2 regions of the Streptomyces sp. NBC_01571 genome follow, and region 1 is predicted to be linked to the other one. Evidence: riboswitches for the same ligand, from Rfam matches in the RefSeq annotation. Region 1 holds a riboswitch; the other holds the start of a gene.
The links. Region 1 has a riboswitch for cyclic di-AMP ahead of OHB41_RS23045 (M23 family metallopeptidase). Riboswitches for the same ligand answer to the same signal wherever they lie in the genome.
Positions count from the first base shown of each region.

Region 2: another riboswitch for cyclic di-AMP. It lies ahead of OHB41_RS39530 (LysM peptidoglycan-binding domain-containing M23 family metallopeptidase); the one in region 1 lies ahead of OHB41_RS23045 (M23 family metallopeptidase).

Region 1 covers NZ_JAPEPZ010000001.1:5,129,111-5,136,389, forward strand. Annotated here, with positions in the region: gene OHB41_RS23045 (M23 family metallopeptidase) at 1-1,000, opposite strand, end outside; cyclic di-AMP (ydaO/yuaA leader) riboswitch at 1,012-1,169, opposite strand; gene OHB41_RS23050 (PP2C family protein-serine/threonine phosphatase) at 1,420-2,625, opposite strand; tRNA gene OHB41_RS23055 (tRNA-Met) at 2,781-2,854, opposite strand; gene OHB41_RS23060 (dihydrofolate reductase family protein) at 3,182-4,324, opposite strand; gene OHB41_RS23065 (MarR family winged helix-turn-helix transcriptional regulator) at 4,439-4,942, shown strand; gene OHB41_RS23070 (GTP cyclohydrolase II) at 5,147-5,773, shown strand; tRNA gene OHB41_RS23075 (tRNA-Lys) at 5,837-5,909, opposite strand; gene OHB41_RS23080 (amino acid permease) at 6,042-7,279, opposite strand, start outside.
Region 2 covers NZ_JAPEPZ010000001.1:8,829,692-8,836,970, forward strand. Annotated here, with positions in the region: gene OHB41_RS39515 (helix-turn-helix domain-containing protein) at 1-66, shown strand, start outside; gene OHB41_RS39520 (DUF6126 family protein) at 108-224, shown strand; gene OHB41_RS39525 (tyrosine-protein phosphatase) at 278-1,075, opposite strand; cyclic di-AMP (ydaO/yuaA leader) riboswitch at 1,627-1,785, shown strand; gene OHB41_RS39530 (LysM peptidoglycan-binding domain-containing M23 family metallopeptidase) at 1,789-2,643, shown strand; gene OHB41_RS39535 (SGNH/GDSL hydrolase family protein) at 2,915-3,700, shown strand; gene OHB41_RS39540 (TetR/AcrR family transcriptional regulator) at 3,785-4,405, opposite strand; gene OHB41_RS39545 (glutamate dehydrogenase) at 4,606-5,808, opposite strand; gene OHB41_RS39550 (MBL fold metallo-hydrolase) at 6,668-7,279, shown strand, end outside.

The DNA.
Region 1 (7,279 bases):
GGTCGATCGCGTCGCCGCCGCCGGGGTGGACCTCCAGGTGGAGGTGCGGCCCGGTCACGTTGCCGGTCGCGCCCACCCGTCCGATGACGTCGCCCGTGCCCACCTTCTGCCCCACGCTGACGCTGATGGACGACTGGTGGCAGAACCACAGCTCCGTGCCGTCGTCGAGGGTGAGGATCGTGCGGTAGCCGTACGCGCCGGCCCAGCCCGCCTCCGTGACGGTGCCGCTGTGGATCGCCTTGATCAGCGTGCCCGTGGGGGCGGCGAAGTCGAGGCCGGTGTGGTACCCGGAGGACCACATGGAGCCGGCGTCGCCGAAGCGGGAGGTCAGGGTGTACGAGGAGGTCGGCAGCGAGTAGCTCTTGGCGAGCTCCGCGAGGCGCGCGGCCTCGGCCTTCTGCTTGGCCTCCGCGTCCGCCTTCTTCTTCGCGGCGGCTTCCTTGGCCTTGGCCTCGTCCTGCTGCTCGGCGGCCAGCGCGACCGCCTTCTTCGCGGCGGCCGTCTCGGCGGCGGCCTGGGCCGCACTGTCGACCTGGTCCTGCTGGGACTCGGCCTGCTCCATGATGCGGGCACGCAACGCCTCCCCGGCGTCCGCGTTGCCCTGGGCGGCGTCGGCGCTGGTGAGACCGGCGCCGGTGAGCGGGGTGGAGGAGCCCTTCGGCGTGCTGGAACCGCCATCGGAAATCAGGGCCTTGGCCGACTGGGTGACCGAGGAGAGGTCGGGCAGCGAGATCGACACGGGCGGCTTGCCGGGCGCGGCGGTGGCGATGCCACCCGCACCGACGGCGGCCAGGACACCGACGCCGAGGACGGTGGAACTGCGGGCGAGCCCGCCCCCTCGCTGCTTGGAGACGCGGTGCCGGCCGCGGACGGGAGCGACGGAATCCGCGGTGGGGTTCCACTCCTCCCAGGGGCCCTCGTCGTCGCCGCGGGAGTAACCGAAAGTCTGGGTCTCGTTCGGCGCGAACGAAGTGGGCTGGGCAGGCCGGTTGGACGCCACGTGGGCGCGCTCCTTTCCTTCCTTCTCGCCTACCGGGTTAGCTGACGGGTTCGGAGCAGGAAGGTCTCCTACGCGCGTCAACCCACGGTGTCTCCACCGTGAAAGACGCTCGATTCACCCCAAGTTGGTGGTTCCCCGGTTCCCTCGCGGGATTCGGCGCGTGCGCACGGAGCCGTCTCTTGTGACGGCTGGGACGACCGCGCTGCGTTATCGAACGTTAATAGACTCCGGTACCGGATTCCAAGCCGTTCACGCTGATCATTGCGCTCTCTTGGCCAGGACTTACGGGCATGAGCGGCGGAAAACGGGCGAGTTGACCCACCCTCCCCCACGAGCCCGTCTTTGACGATGCGTCAGGCGTTGTGCGGAGGGACACCGTCCGGCTACCCCTCGTCACAACGATCAAGGAACGCCGCCGCCTACCCGGGACGCCGTACGGCGAGCAGCGCCATGTCGTCCGAGAGCGCGCCGCCCGTGTGCCGTCGGACCCCCGACGCGAGCGCGGCCAGCAGGGCGTCCAGGTCGCGGAAGGTCCGTCCCTCGAGCCGTTCGGCCGGCTCGTAGAAGTTCCCCCGGCGGTCGCGCGCCTCGGACAGCCCGTCCGTGTGGACCAGCAGTGTGGAGCCGGGCGGGAAGTCCGCCGTCTCCGTGCGGTCGGGCCAGGAGCCGAGCTCGCCCATGCCGAGCGGCAGCGCGGGGTCCGCGGCGTCGAGCGTGGCCAGCGTGCCGTCCGCGTGCAGGAGCAACGGCGGCGGATGGCCGCGGTTGACGATCCGTACCGCGTCGCCGTCGTGCGGGATCTCCGCGAGGACGGCCGTGGTGAAGCCCTCGAAGGCGTCCAGGCCCTCGCGCCGGGTGCCCTCGCGGGCCAGCGCCCGTTCCAGCCGCTGCGCGACCGCCTCCACCGTCGTCTCCTGCTCGGCCGCCTCCCGGAACGCCCCGATGACCACCGCGACGGCGGCCACCGCGCCCATGCCCTTCCCGCGGACGTCGCCCACCACCAGCCGTACGCCGTGCGGGGTGTCCTGCACCGCGTACAGGTCGCCGCCGATGGACGCACCCTCCTGGGCGGCCTCGTAGCGCGCCGCGACCTCCAGGGCACCGATCCTGGCCTCGGGCTCCGGCAGCACGGCGCGCTGTGCCGCCTCGGCGATCTGGCGGGCCCAGGCGAGCCGTTCGTCCGAGCGTCGGACGAGGACGTTGATGAGGACGGCGAGGCCGACGACGGTCGCCACCGTGACGACCTCGGTGATCGAGCCGATCCCCATGCGCAGGCCGGACCTGAGACGGAGTGCGAGCAGTGCGGCCAGTGTCAGGGCGCCTGCGAGGAGGGTGCCGCGCAGCGAGAAGAGAGGCGCGGCGACGAGCGGGGCTGCCGTGAAGAGCGGGGCCGCGGTGAATCCGGGCGGTGTCAGGACGTCGTAGACCACCGCGACGACGACGAGCAGCACCGGCAGTACCCGCACCAGGGTCGAGGCGTGCGAGATCCGGCGCGCGTCCGCCTCGGCCGGAATCCGTGGCGGCTCGCTCCCCAGCCCGGGGTCGGGCACGGGGTCGCCGGGCAGCCGTCCGCCCGACCGGTCGTAGGGCTGTTCGGCCCGCTGCGCACCACCTGGCTGCCCCACCCGTCCAGGTTTCCCGGAGTGGGGGGAGTGGGCCAGCGGTGTGGACCGACCGGGGGACGGCACCGAAGGCCCGAAACACCAGGGCGGGAAACACCGAGGCGGGAAACACCAAGGGCCGGACCTCGTGAATCCGAGTTCCGGCCCTTGGCCTTGAGTAGCGGGGACAGGATTTGAACCTGCGACCTCTGGGTTATGAGCCCAGCGAGCTACCGAGCTGCTCCACCCCGCGTCGTTGAAACCAGTGTACGCCATGTTCGACCCCCGGAGCACACCCGTGCACGCACGCCCCACGACCAGGCCTCTTCCTCCGCGGTTCCGCTCCGCTCCCCCCGCGGTTCCGCTCCGCTCGCGCCCACCACGGCAGGGGAGCCCGACCGCCGGAAGCCCCTCCGCCAAGGGCTGTCCCGTGATCCCCGGCGGGCGCACGACGACAGCCACGGCACCTCGCCGCGTTGTCGGATCGCCCGAACACACCCAGCATGAGGACGACCCTCCGCCTTGCGATGCACCGCATCCGACGCCGCGCGCCGATCCACCGGGGATCACGGGACAGCCCTTAAGGGGCGCCGAGAAGATGCCGGTTGGGTGCCGTGGCCCGCTCCTCGAACTCCGGGAGCACCACGACGTCCGCGCCCGCGGCCGCCAGCAGACCGTTTCCGTCCGCGCCCGCCACGAACGTGTCCGGCTCCCGCCAGGCGGTCACCACCCTGCGCACTCCCGCGTCGAGAATCAGCCGGGCGCAGGGCGCGGGCCGCGAGGCCCGCCGGGCGCACGGTTCCAGACTGCTGTAGACGGTGGCGGACGCCAGCCGCGGATCCCCGGCGGCGATCTTGGCGAGTGCCGCCTCCTCCGCGTGCGCGACCGGGTCGCCCCCCTCCCGCGAGTGTCCGCGGGCCAGCTCGGTGCCGTCCGCGGCCACCACCACCGCGCCCACGCTGAACGCGGTCTGCGACGGCGGGCAGAGCGCGGCCAGTTCGCACGCGACCCCCAGCCAGTGCCGGTCCGCGGCGGCCGCGAGCCCGCCGGTGCCGGGTGCCGTGGGGACGTAGCGGATGAGGACGACGTCTCCCACCGCCCGCGTCTCCACCAGCCGCATCCGCCCGGGCGGGTATCCCCCGGGCCCGAACAGCCGTGGTGCGTCCGCCTGTCCCACGAAGAGCGGGGCGACGGCGAGCTGCAGCTCGTCGGCCAGGCCCTGGCCCATCAGCTGGGTGTGCACGCGCCCGCCGCCCTCGACCATGAGACGCCGCACCCCCCGCACGTCATGGAGGTGTTCGAGCACGGCCCGCCAGTCCAGTTCGGCCCCCGTCGCCACCACGTCGACGCCCGGACCGCGCAGGGCGTCGGCGGCCCGTACGGCCCCCTTGTCCGTGGTGTAGACGATCTTCTCGCCGCCCGTGTGCCAGAACTGCGCGTCGGGGTCGAGGTCGCCGGACCCGCTGACGGTGACCTTCAACGGGTAGGCGGGGCGGCCTTCGGCGACGCGGGCCGCCCGCCGCTCGGCGGAGTTGACGAGAAGCCGGGGATTGTCCGAGCGGATGGTGCCGGCGCCGACCAGGATCGCGTCGCTGGACGCCCGCACCTCGTCGACCCGGTCGAAGTCGGCCGGACCCGAGAGCAGCAGCCGTTCGGGGCCGGTGTCGTCCAGGAAGCCGTCGAGGGAGACGGCGGCGGACAACAGGACGTAGGGATGGGGCATGGGACGCTGCCTCCGGCTCCGAGCTCCGCGCTCTGGGCTGCTAGTGACTCAAGTGGGTGCTCGAGTGGCGGTTCATCAGTGGTTCAACTTTTAAACAATACCTAGACTGGCGGCATGACGACCCGCTGGCTCACTCCCGCCGAGCAACGCGCCTGGCGCTCGTACATCGCCGCCGTCTCGCTCCTGGAGGACACGATCGACCGGCAGCTCCAGGCGGAGGCCGGCATGTCCCACCTTTACTACTCCATCCTGGCCATGCTGTCCGAGGCCCCGGAGCGGCGGCTGCGGATGACCGATCTCGCCGAGGTCCTGAAGATCACCCGCAGCCGGCTGACCTACGGCGTGACCCGGCTGGCGAACGACGGCCTGGTACGCCGGGAAGGGTGCCCCACGGACCGGCGCGGTCATGTCGCGGTCCTCACGGACGAGGGTATGGCCGTCCTGGAACGGACGGCGCCCGGGCACGTGGAGCAGGTCCGCGCGGCGCTCTTCGACCGGCTGACCCCGGAGCAGGTGGGGCAGTTGGAGGAGATCTGCGCGAGCATCACCCGCGGCATCCAGGGCGAAGGGCCCGGGGTCCAGGGGGAAGATCTGCCGTGGCGGCGGCGTTCCTCCTGAGGACGCACGGATGGGGTGGACCGGGCGGACCGGGCGGACGGGGTGGGCAGGGAAGCCGGGTGAGCCGCAGTCGGCCCATCTCCGCCGGAAGTGTTGCTTGAACTTTAAAGCATCAGGTACGGTCGCACTCCGAGGCTGTGCTTCAAATATGAAACACAGTCCCTGGGAAACCACTGCCACCGACCGCTGGACCGGAGAGACAACATGCGCGACTTCCCCACCGCCACGGTGCGCACCCGCGTCGCCGTGCCCCTGCGCTTCGGCGACGGCTACTCGGTCGACGCGGAACTGGTCACCTTCCACGGACTGGCCGACGGCCGGGAACACCTCGCCGTCGTGCTCGGCGAGGCGGGCGCGAACCCGCTGGTGCGCCTGCACTCCGAGTGCCTGACCGGCGACGTCCTCGGCTCGGCCCGCTGCGACTGCGGCCCGCAGCTGCGCGAGGCGGTGGAGCGGATCGCGGAACGGGGCGGCGTGCTCCTGTACCTGCGCCAGGAGGGCCGCGGCATCGGCCTCTACAACAAGCTCGACGCGTACGCCCTCCAGGACCAGGGTCTCGACACCTACGCCGCCAACGCCGCCCTCGGCCTGCCCGAGGACGACCGCGACTACACGGCGGCCGCCCAGATGCTCCGGGCCCTCGGCGTCGGCTCCCTGGACCTGCTCTCCAACAACCCCGACAAGGCCGAGCAGCTCCGCGACCTCGGCATCGGGGTCTCCCACCGCGTCCCGACGGGCGTCTTCACCACCGCCCACAACGTGCGCTACCTCCGCGCCAAGGTCCTCCAGACCCAGCACACGCTCCCGCTGCCGGAACTCACGGCGGGCTGAGCCCGGCTGCCCCCGACACACCGAAGCCCCGGGCCGCATGCACTCCGGCCCGGGGCTTGTCGGTAGACCCTGTGGGACTCGAACCCACAACCAATGGATTAAAAGTCCACTGCTCTGCCAATTGAGCTAAGGGTCCACGCACCGGCCCGCATCCATCCCGCGCCGACGCATCCCCGAGCATAGCCGGACGAGGCCGGGACTCCGATCGGGTATCGGTCTCCCGGCCGCGCCGAAGGTGCGCACGGCCGGGGACCAACCGCGCACAACGCTACGGATCGACCGGTTCGGGCGCACCCTTGCGCGCCGCCTCGCGGGCCCGGGTGCGGGCGTGGTCGGGGTTGAGGAACCAGTGGCGGGCCGAGGCCGTCCACCAGGCCGCGGCGGAACCGAGGACCACGAGGACGGCGACCGGGGCGTAGTTGAACGTCTCCCAGGTGACCGGGGAGACCTGCGGCAGCATGAACAGAACGGTGATGACGACCACCCAGACGACCGACACCACGCCGATCACGCGCGACCAGCGGCCCAGATGCCACGGCCCCCGTTCGAACGCCTCCCCCTTCCGCAGCCGCAGCAGCGTCGGGATGACGTAGGCGATGTAGAGCCCGATCACGGCGATCGACGTCACGGCCGCGTACGCGGTCACGTTGATGAGGTAGGGCAGCCCCAGCACCAACGCCCCAAGCGCCGCCAGCCACACCGCCGCGACCGGTGTGCGCGTGCGCGGGCTCACGGTGTGCCACACCCGGGAGAACGGCAGCGCCCCGTCCCGTGAAAAGGCGTAGATCATGCGGCTGTTGGCGGTCACGGACGCCATCCCGCAGAACAACTGCGCGCCGATCACGACCAGCAGCAGGAGCTTGCCCGCGGTGGCTCCGAGCGCGTCGAGCAGGATCTGCGCCGGCGGCGCGCCGGTCGCCGAGCCCAGCTCCTTGTCGTACGACTGGATGGCGAAGGTGAAGCCGAGCAGGAGGACGAAGCCCGCGATCCACGACGTCCAGATCGACTGCACGATGCCCTTGGGGCCGGCCGTCGACGCGTCGTGCGTCTCCTCCGTCATATGGGCGGAGGCGTCGTACCCGGTGAACGTGTACTGCGCCATCAGCAGGCCGACGAGGACGACGTACACACCGCTGCCCCAGCCGGTGTTGTTCACGAAGTGCGTGAAGACGAAGGACGCGGACTGGTGGTGGTCCGGTACAAAGGCGAGGGCACCCACGATCACCGCGACGCCCAGGACGTGCCACCACACGCTGATGTCGTTGAGGAGGGCGACGATCCGGACCCCGAAGGTGTTGAGCAGTCCGTGCAGGACGAGGATGCCGGCGAAGAGCAGGATCGTCCGGCCCGGCGTGACCTCGAAATCGAACTGCAGGTTCAGGTAGGCGCCCAGGAAGGACGCCGCGCCGAAGTCGATGCCCGCGGTCACCGCGACCTGCCCGAGGACGTTGAACCACCCCGTGAACCAGGCCCACGCCGCCGCGGAACGCTCGGGGGCGAGCCGGT
Region 2 (7,279 bases), 3.7 Mb from region 1:
AGCCCCGCCGCCGCGCTGTGCCTCGGCCCGGCGGCGGCGCACCCGACCCTGGGAGAGATGTCATGACCGAACCCACGGAACCCACGGAACCCGGCCCCCGGCGGTCCATGGAGGACAAGTTCCCCCGTGCGCTGTGGGTACGGCTGATCATCTACGTCGCCGTCGGCCACCTCTTCGCGGCCTTCATCTACCTGCTGTTCACGCTGGGAGCGCAGAACCAGTAGACCGGGGGCCGGCGGACACCCGTACAGCCGAACAGCCGTACAGCCCGTGGACGTCAGTCGAGGAGCCGGTCGCGCAGCCGGTCGCGCAGGTCGGGAGTGAGACGCAGGGCCTGCTCCAGGTAGGTGTCGACGCCGCCCCAGGTCTCCTCGATCGTCTCGAAGGCCGCCGTCAGATACTCGGCCCGCGCGTCGAACAGCGGGCTGAGCAGCTCCATGACCTCGGGGGAGCGGGCCGTGTCCGAGGTGCCGTTGCGGTGCACCTTGTAGCGACGGTGCCGCGCGTTCGACTCCAGGTAGTCGGCGACGATGGCCTCGCGCTCGACGCCCACGGCGAGCAGCGTCACGGCTATGGACAGGCCCGCGCGGTCCTTGCCCGCCGCGCAGTGCATCAGCGCGGGCACGCTGTCCTCGGCCAGGGCGTGCAGCACCTGGGAGTGCTCGGCCGTCCGCTCGGTGATGATCGTGCGGTACGAACCGATCATCCGGTCCGCCGCCCGGCCGTCTCCGAGGTGGGCACGGAGCTGGTCGAGCTCGCCGTCGCGGACCATCTTCCAGAACTCGCTGCCGTCGGCCGGGTCCGTCAGCGGAAGGTTCACGTTCCGTACACCGGGCAGCTCGACGTCCGGCCCCTCCAGCTTCTGGTCCGAGGCATTGCGGAAGTCGAAGATCGTGTGCAGGCCCAGGGAGGAGAGGAACACGGCGTCCTCCGCTGTGGCGTGCGCGAGGTGACCACTGCGGAACAGCCGCCCGGTCCGCACCCGTCGGCCGTCCACGGTGGGCAGGCCGCCCACGTCTCGGAAGTTGCGCACTCCGGCCAGCTCGGGCTCGGTCGACGGGACCTGCTGCGTCACGGGGGCTCCTCCCATAGGGCCGTCGGCACAGCTCGTCGTTGCTCGCCGACGGGAATCGCCTCTCGACGATACGACATGGGTTCCTCGGGCAATGAGTTGTCCACAGGCGCTGCCGAGCCGGGCGCACTCGGTCCGCACGGACGGGTGAAACAGGTGAAGTGCATCGGGATGCGGTGCTGTTGCACCACGGACCGCACACGGGACCGCGTGGGGATCTCGCTGCCGTGTTCATCCGACTTCGTCCCATATCGGTGCTTTGTGCCAGTTGTCACTTTAGGCATAACTGGCCCGGGAATATGGCTACATGGGATGACGTGCGTGAGCAGCGTCATATGCGTGACGATGCGTGGCGGCGCTCCTTCCTCCATGTGCCCGCACCGCCGCGCGGATTGCCGGGTCGGAGAGATCGCCGTGCACGGAGGGTGACGGGCAATTCGGGCATCGATCATGAAATGGGTGCGCGCGGGGATCGCGGACAGTTGTCGACGCGCTCTTCTCTCGCCTACGTTCGCCCTCAATCCGGACGGACGCCCAATCCTGCCGCCGCCCGGAATCCGCACTCACCCGAACGCGGCAGGAGCGGGGGATCCACAGGTACAGCGCCTGTTCCGGTCTCCGGAACGGCTAGGGGTACAGCCGCGCTGCCGCGCGGCCGGACATCTCCAGTCCGCACCCGACAGCTCACCTCGCAGGCGCCGGAGAGGAAATGCGCCATGCCCGCGAAGGGTAAGCACCGTCGCCCCAAATTCCTGCGTCTGCCCCGCGCGATCGCCGTGGCCGGCACCGGTGGTGCCGCGCTCGCACTGCCGCTGATGGGGGCCGTCTGCGCCCATGCCGCGGCCCCGGCGGCCGCGGTCCCGTCCGCCGTGCAGAGGATCACGACGGTTTCCACACCTGCCGGGACCGCCGCGGCGAAGACCTATGTCGTGAAGGCCGGCGACACGCTGGCGAAGATCGCCGACCGGCAGCACGTCAGCGGCGGCTGGAAGAAGCTCTACGCCGACAACCGCGCGGTCGTCGGCGCCGATCCGACGGTGATCCGCCCCGGTCTGAAGCTCACGATCGAGGGGCAGGGCGCCACGCAGCCGTCCGCGTCCACCGCCACCCGGACCGCCGCGGCCAAGACCACCGCGGCCAAAGCCACCCCGGCCGTCGACGCGGGCTACACCCTGCCGGTCCAGGGGGCCATCATCGGCACCGGCTACAAGGTGCCCGGCAGCATGTGGTCCAGCGGCTACCACACCGGTGTGGACTTCGTGGTCCCGACCGGCACCACGGTCAGGTCCGTCGCCGCGGGCACCGTCGTCTCGGCCGGCTGGGGCGGCGCGTACGGCAACCAGGTCGTCATCCAGCACGCAGACGGCCGGTACTCGCAGTACGCCCACATGTCCGCGCTCACCGTCGCGGCGGGGCAGACCGTGACCGAGGGTCAGCAGGTCGGCGTCTCCGGCGCGACCGGCAACGTCACCGGTCCGCACCTGCACTTCGAGATCCGCACGACGCCGGACTACGGCTCGGACCTGGACCCGGTCGCGTACCTGCGCTCGCACGGGGTCGTCGTCGGCTGACGCTCCCACACGTCCAGCGGGCCGGACCCCACTATCCCGGGGTCCGGCCCGCGGTGTCCCGCCGGTGCGGGTGGGCGTCGCTTCCGGATCACGTACTTCAGGCGTGGAGGCTGTTCAACCACGCCTGAAAGAGCCCTATTCCGGATTTCACCGGTCTTTATGAGTGGCTTATCTCACCACCCGTCAACCCATTCCTACGGTCGCGTAGCTCACATCCCAAGGTGAATCATGGCTCGCTGTGGCAGACGATTCGAAGAGTGACAACAGAGCAGTGATCGGGTCGTACGTGGCGGTGGGGGACAGCTTCACCGAAGGCGTCGGCGACCCCGGCCCCGAAGGAGCCTTTGTCGGTTGGGCGGACCGTTTCGCGGTACTGCTCGCGGACCGGCAGCCGGAAGGCGACTTCACCTACAACAACCTCGCCGTCCGCGGGAAGCTGCTCGACCAGGTCATCGACGACCAGCTCCGCCGGGCCAAGGAACTCGCCCCGGACCTGGTCTCCTTCTGTGCGGGCGGCAACGACATCATCCGGCCCGGCACCGACCCCGACGAGGTCGCGGAGCGCTTCGAGCGCGCGGTCGCCGACCTCACCTCCGCCGTCGGCACCGTCATGGTGACGACCGGCTTCGACACCCGTGGCGTTCCGGTGCTGAAGCACCTGCGCGGCAAGATCGCCACCTACAACGGACATGTGCGGGCCATCGCGGACCGGTACGGCTGTCCGGTCCTCGACCTGTGGTCCCTGAAGACGATCCAGGACCGGCGCGCCTGGGACGGCGACCGACTGCACCTGTCGCCGGAGGGTCACACCCGCGTCGCGCTGCGGGCCGGCCAGGTCCTCGGTCTCGACGTGCCCGCCGACCCGGACCAGCCCTGGCCGCCTCTGCCGCCCCGCGGCACGCTGGAGGTACGGCGCGACGACATCCACTGGGCACGCGAGTACCTCGTGCCGTGGATCGGACGGAGGCTGCGCGGGGAGTCCTCGGGTGACCACGTCGCGGCCAAGGGCAGCCTGTCGCCGAACGACATCAGGATGCGGATCGGGACCGTCGCCTGAGCCGCGTGACATCGAGGGACGGCCGACGGGCGGGACCGCTGGGGCGCCGGCTCTGACGGCGGGGGCTGTGCCGGGGCAGGCGCCTCAGCGCACCGCCGCGGTCAGGGCCGCCCGCTCGATTCCCAACTCCCGCGCGAGCGCGTCGTCCACCCACTCCTGAGCCCGCGCCCGCGACACCGCGCCCGTGTAGGCGGTCATCTGCACCGCCAGCCCGTCGAGCAGCGCCGTCAGCCGCAACGCGGCTCCCGCGGGATCCGGGCACCGGAACTCGCCGCCGGCCACTCCCTCCGCGATCACCTCGGTGATCGCGGCCTTCCACTGCCTGTCGAGGTCACGCGTGACCTCCCGCAGCGCGGGCTCGCGCAGCGCCGCGCCCCAGCCCTCGATCCACAGTCGCCAGCCCTTGGCCTGGCCGGTCGGCGCGTACCAGCGGACGGCCGCGCGCAGCCGTCGCAGCGAAGACGTACGGCGGCCGAGCAGCTTGCGCAGGTGGGCGAGGTCGTCCTCGGCGGCATGGGTGAACGCGGCCGCGACCAGCTTCTCCTTGGTGGAGAAGTGGTACAGCACCAACGCGTTGCTCACCCCGAGCGACGAGGCGACGTCGGCGATCCGTACCGCCGCCACACCCCGCGCCTCGATCTGTCCGATGGCAGCCCGCAGCAATTCCTGACGCCGCTCCGCCACGCTCAACCGCACCCTTGCCACGCGGTAACCCTAGTGCCTCGCCCGGGTCGGACGACGAACCGATGGCCGATCCGGACACGTCCTGTCTCTCCGGACACCGGGAACTCCGGTCCCGCGTAGGTGGATCGGACGCGAGCACGACGGGATTCGGCGGAAGCGCGGCGCCGGGGTTCAGCCCGGAAGTCCGGCGCGGGAGCCGGGCCCGGAAGCCCCGTTCCGGGTCAGCGGTACCACCCGAACCGTTCCGCGATCACCGGCAGCCGGTCGGCGACGATGGCGTGCGCGGCGGCCCGCGGCGTCGTCCCGTCGGCCTCCGTGCGGGCCAGCATCCGGTCGATCAGGCCGCGCATGGAGCGCCGGGTGTACGCGAACGCCTCGTCGGCGTCCGCGCCGATGTCGCCGAAGAGCGTCCACCACCACCAGGCGTTCGTACCGGAGTTGACGACGACGTCCGGAAGCACGAGGACGCCGCGCGCGGCGAGCAGTTCCTCCGCCTCGGGCAGGACGGGCATGTTGGCCGCCTCCACGATCCAACGGGCGGTGATCCGGGCCTGGTTCGTGGTGTCGATCGCGTACGAGACCGCGGCGGGCACCAGGATGTCCGCGTCGGCCGACAGCCAGGCGTCGGCCGGGAGTTCACGGTCGGCCGGGCGCAGCGCCGCGCGGTCCACCGTCCCGTAGGCGTCCCTCGCCGCGAGCAGCGCGTCGACGTCGAGACCGTCCGGATTCCCGATCGTGCCCTTGATGTCGGCGACGGCCACGACGGTGAGACCGGCGCGCGCCAGGAAGCGCGCCGTGGCTCCGCCCATGGTGCCCAGGCCCTGTACGGCGACGCGCGTTCCCGGGTACGCGACTCCGGCGCGGTCCAGGGCCGCGAGCACCGACTCGGCGACACCGCAGCCGCCCACCAGTTCGTCGAGCCCGATCCCGTCCACCTCGACCGCGAAGGCGTCCGCGAGACGGCTCCGCGCGCTCTTCTCGTCGTCGAGCAGCGGGTACACGGCCTGGATGGACGAGACGAGCCCCGCCTCCGTGGCGGCCCGGTCGACCAGGTCCTGGGAGAGCCCGAGATCCTCGCCCGTGGTCCAGAAGTTCTCGATGTACGGGCGCATGGCACGCAGATAGCGCACCAGGAGGCCGTACGACGCCGGGTCCTGGGGGTCGCAGTCGATGCCGCCCTTGGCGCCGCCCAGCGGGATGTAGCGGCCCTCGGGGTTGTAGTGCAGGGCCTCCTTCATCGTCATGCCCCGGGCCAGCCCGGCGACCTCGTCCAGGGTGCAGCCTTCGCGCATCCGCAGCCCGCCGCTGGAGACACCCCGGACCAGACGGTCGACCACGAGGAAGCCCGGGCGGCCGGTGACGTGGTCGGTCCAGGTGAGTGTGATCAGGGGCGCGGTCGGGGACGCGGTCGAAGGCGCGATCATGGGTACTCCTCGGGGACGGCGATCAGGGTGGGGCCGGGGGGCGCGGGGCATCTCGGCGAGGGCGCGGGGCGGTGGGTCGACGGGCGCGCCGTCCGCGGGCGGTCCGGAGTTCGCCCGGCCCGGAGTCCGTCCGGTGTCCGGGTCGTGACCGGCCCGGACGAGCGGGCCGCCGAGGGCGGTCGGCGGCGACCGGAGATCACTCCCGGCCGGCTCGGTACCCACGGCGACGATCACGTCGCGACCCGCCAGCCACTTCTGCACCGACTCAGTGTGCAGGGAGTCCCCTGGGCGGGAGGTGACGGCGCTCGGGAACGGTCGCCTCTGGTGGGTACGTCGGCATCCATCGTTCCTCCCGGCGCGGACGGATCGGCGCGAACGCCTCCACCGGAACCTTTACTGAATCTTCAGTCAGTATCGGAACGCTGCCCGCGCTGTGTCAATTCACTGGACGGACCGACGGTGGGGGGTGAGCGGGGTGGGGGAGCGAGGGGGTGGCGCCGGCGGCTCCACGGTGGTGGCCCCAGGTGCTCGCGCGGCCGGCGGCCCGGTTCGTCGACCGGTTCGCCCGCGGTGACGGGCCGGGCGTCGGGCGCGCCTCGGCCGGGCGTCGGGCCGGACGGGTCCGCGCGTCCCGAAATCCCGTTCCCCGGTGCGGAAGAAGAGAGGGCGCCGCGGGGTTGCGAGATACGGGCCGTGGGCCCCTCCGGCGCGTTCGCCCGGCAGTGCGGGCGCCGGGACCCCGGCCTCGCGGTGCGCGTGCCGGGGAGACAGCACGCCGTGACCCCGCGAGGACGGAGTCCCGGCGCTGTCACAGGGGCCGACCATAATGGGAGGCCTGACCGACTCCATTGGAGGTACCGTGACCGGTTTCCGTACGTTGAGCTCCGGGCTCCGCGCGCTGCAGCCCGCCGCCTTCGGCGCGGACCCGGGCGGTGAGCGCCTGGAGCGCATCCGCAGATCGCCGAATTTCGCGGACGGGGTCTTCCAGAACCCGGTGAGCGCCCGGACCCGCCCCGACGGCTCCATGATCGAGTTCGCGAAGGTCTTCTTCCGCAAGGAGGAGCGCGTCCGCCGCGCCCCCGCGGGCACGGTGCCGGTGCACGCCACGACGCTCGCCGACCTCGCCAGGCCCGCGACGAGCGGGCTGCGGATCACCTGGATGGGGCACTCCAGCGTGCTGGCGGAGCTCGACGGGCACCGCGTGCTGTTCGACCCGGTCTGGGGCGAGCGCTGTTCACCCTTCAACTTCGTCGGACCCAAGCGGCTGCACCCGGTGCCGCTGCCGCTGGCCGCGCTGGGCCCGGTCGACGTCGTCGTGATCTCGCACGACCACTACGACCACCTGGACCTGCCCACCATCAAGGCCCTCGCCGACACGGACACGGTGTTCGCGGTGCCGCTCGGCGTCGGCGCCCACCTGGAGCACTGGGGCGTCTCCCCGGACCGCCTGCGTGAGCTGGACTGGAACGAG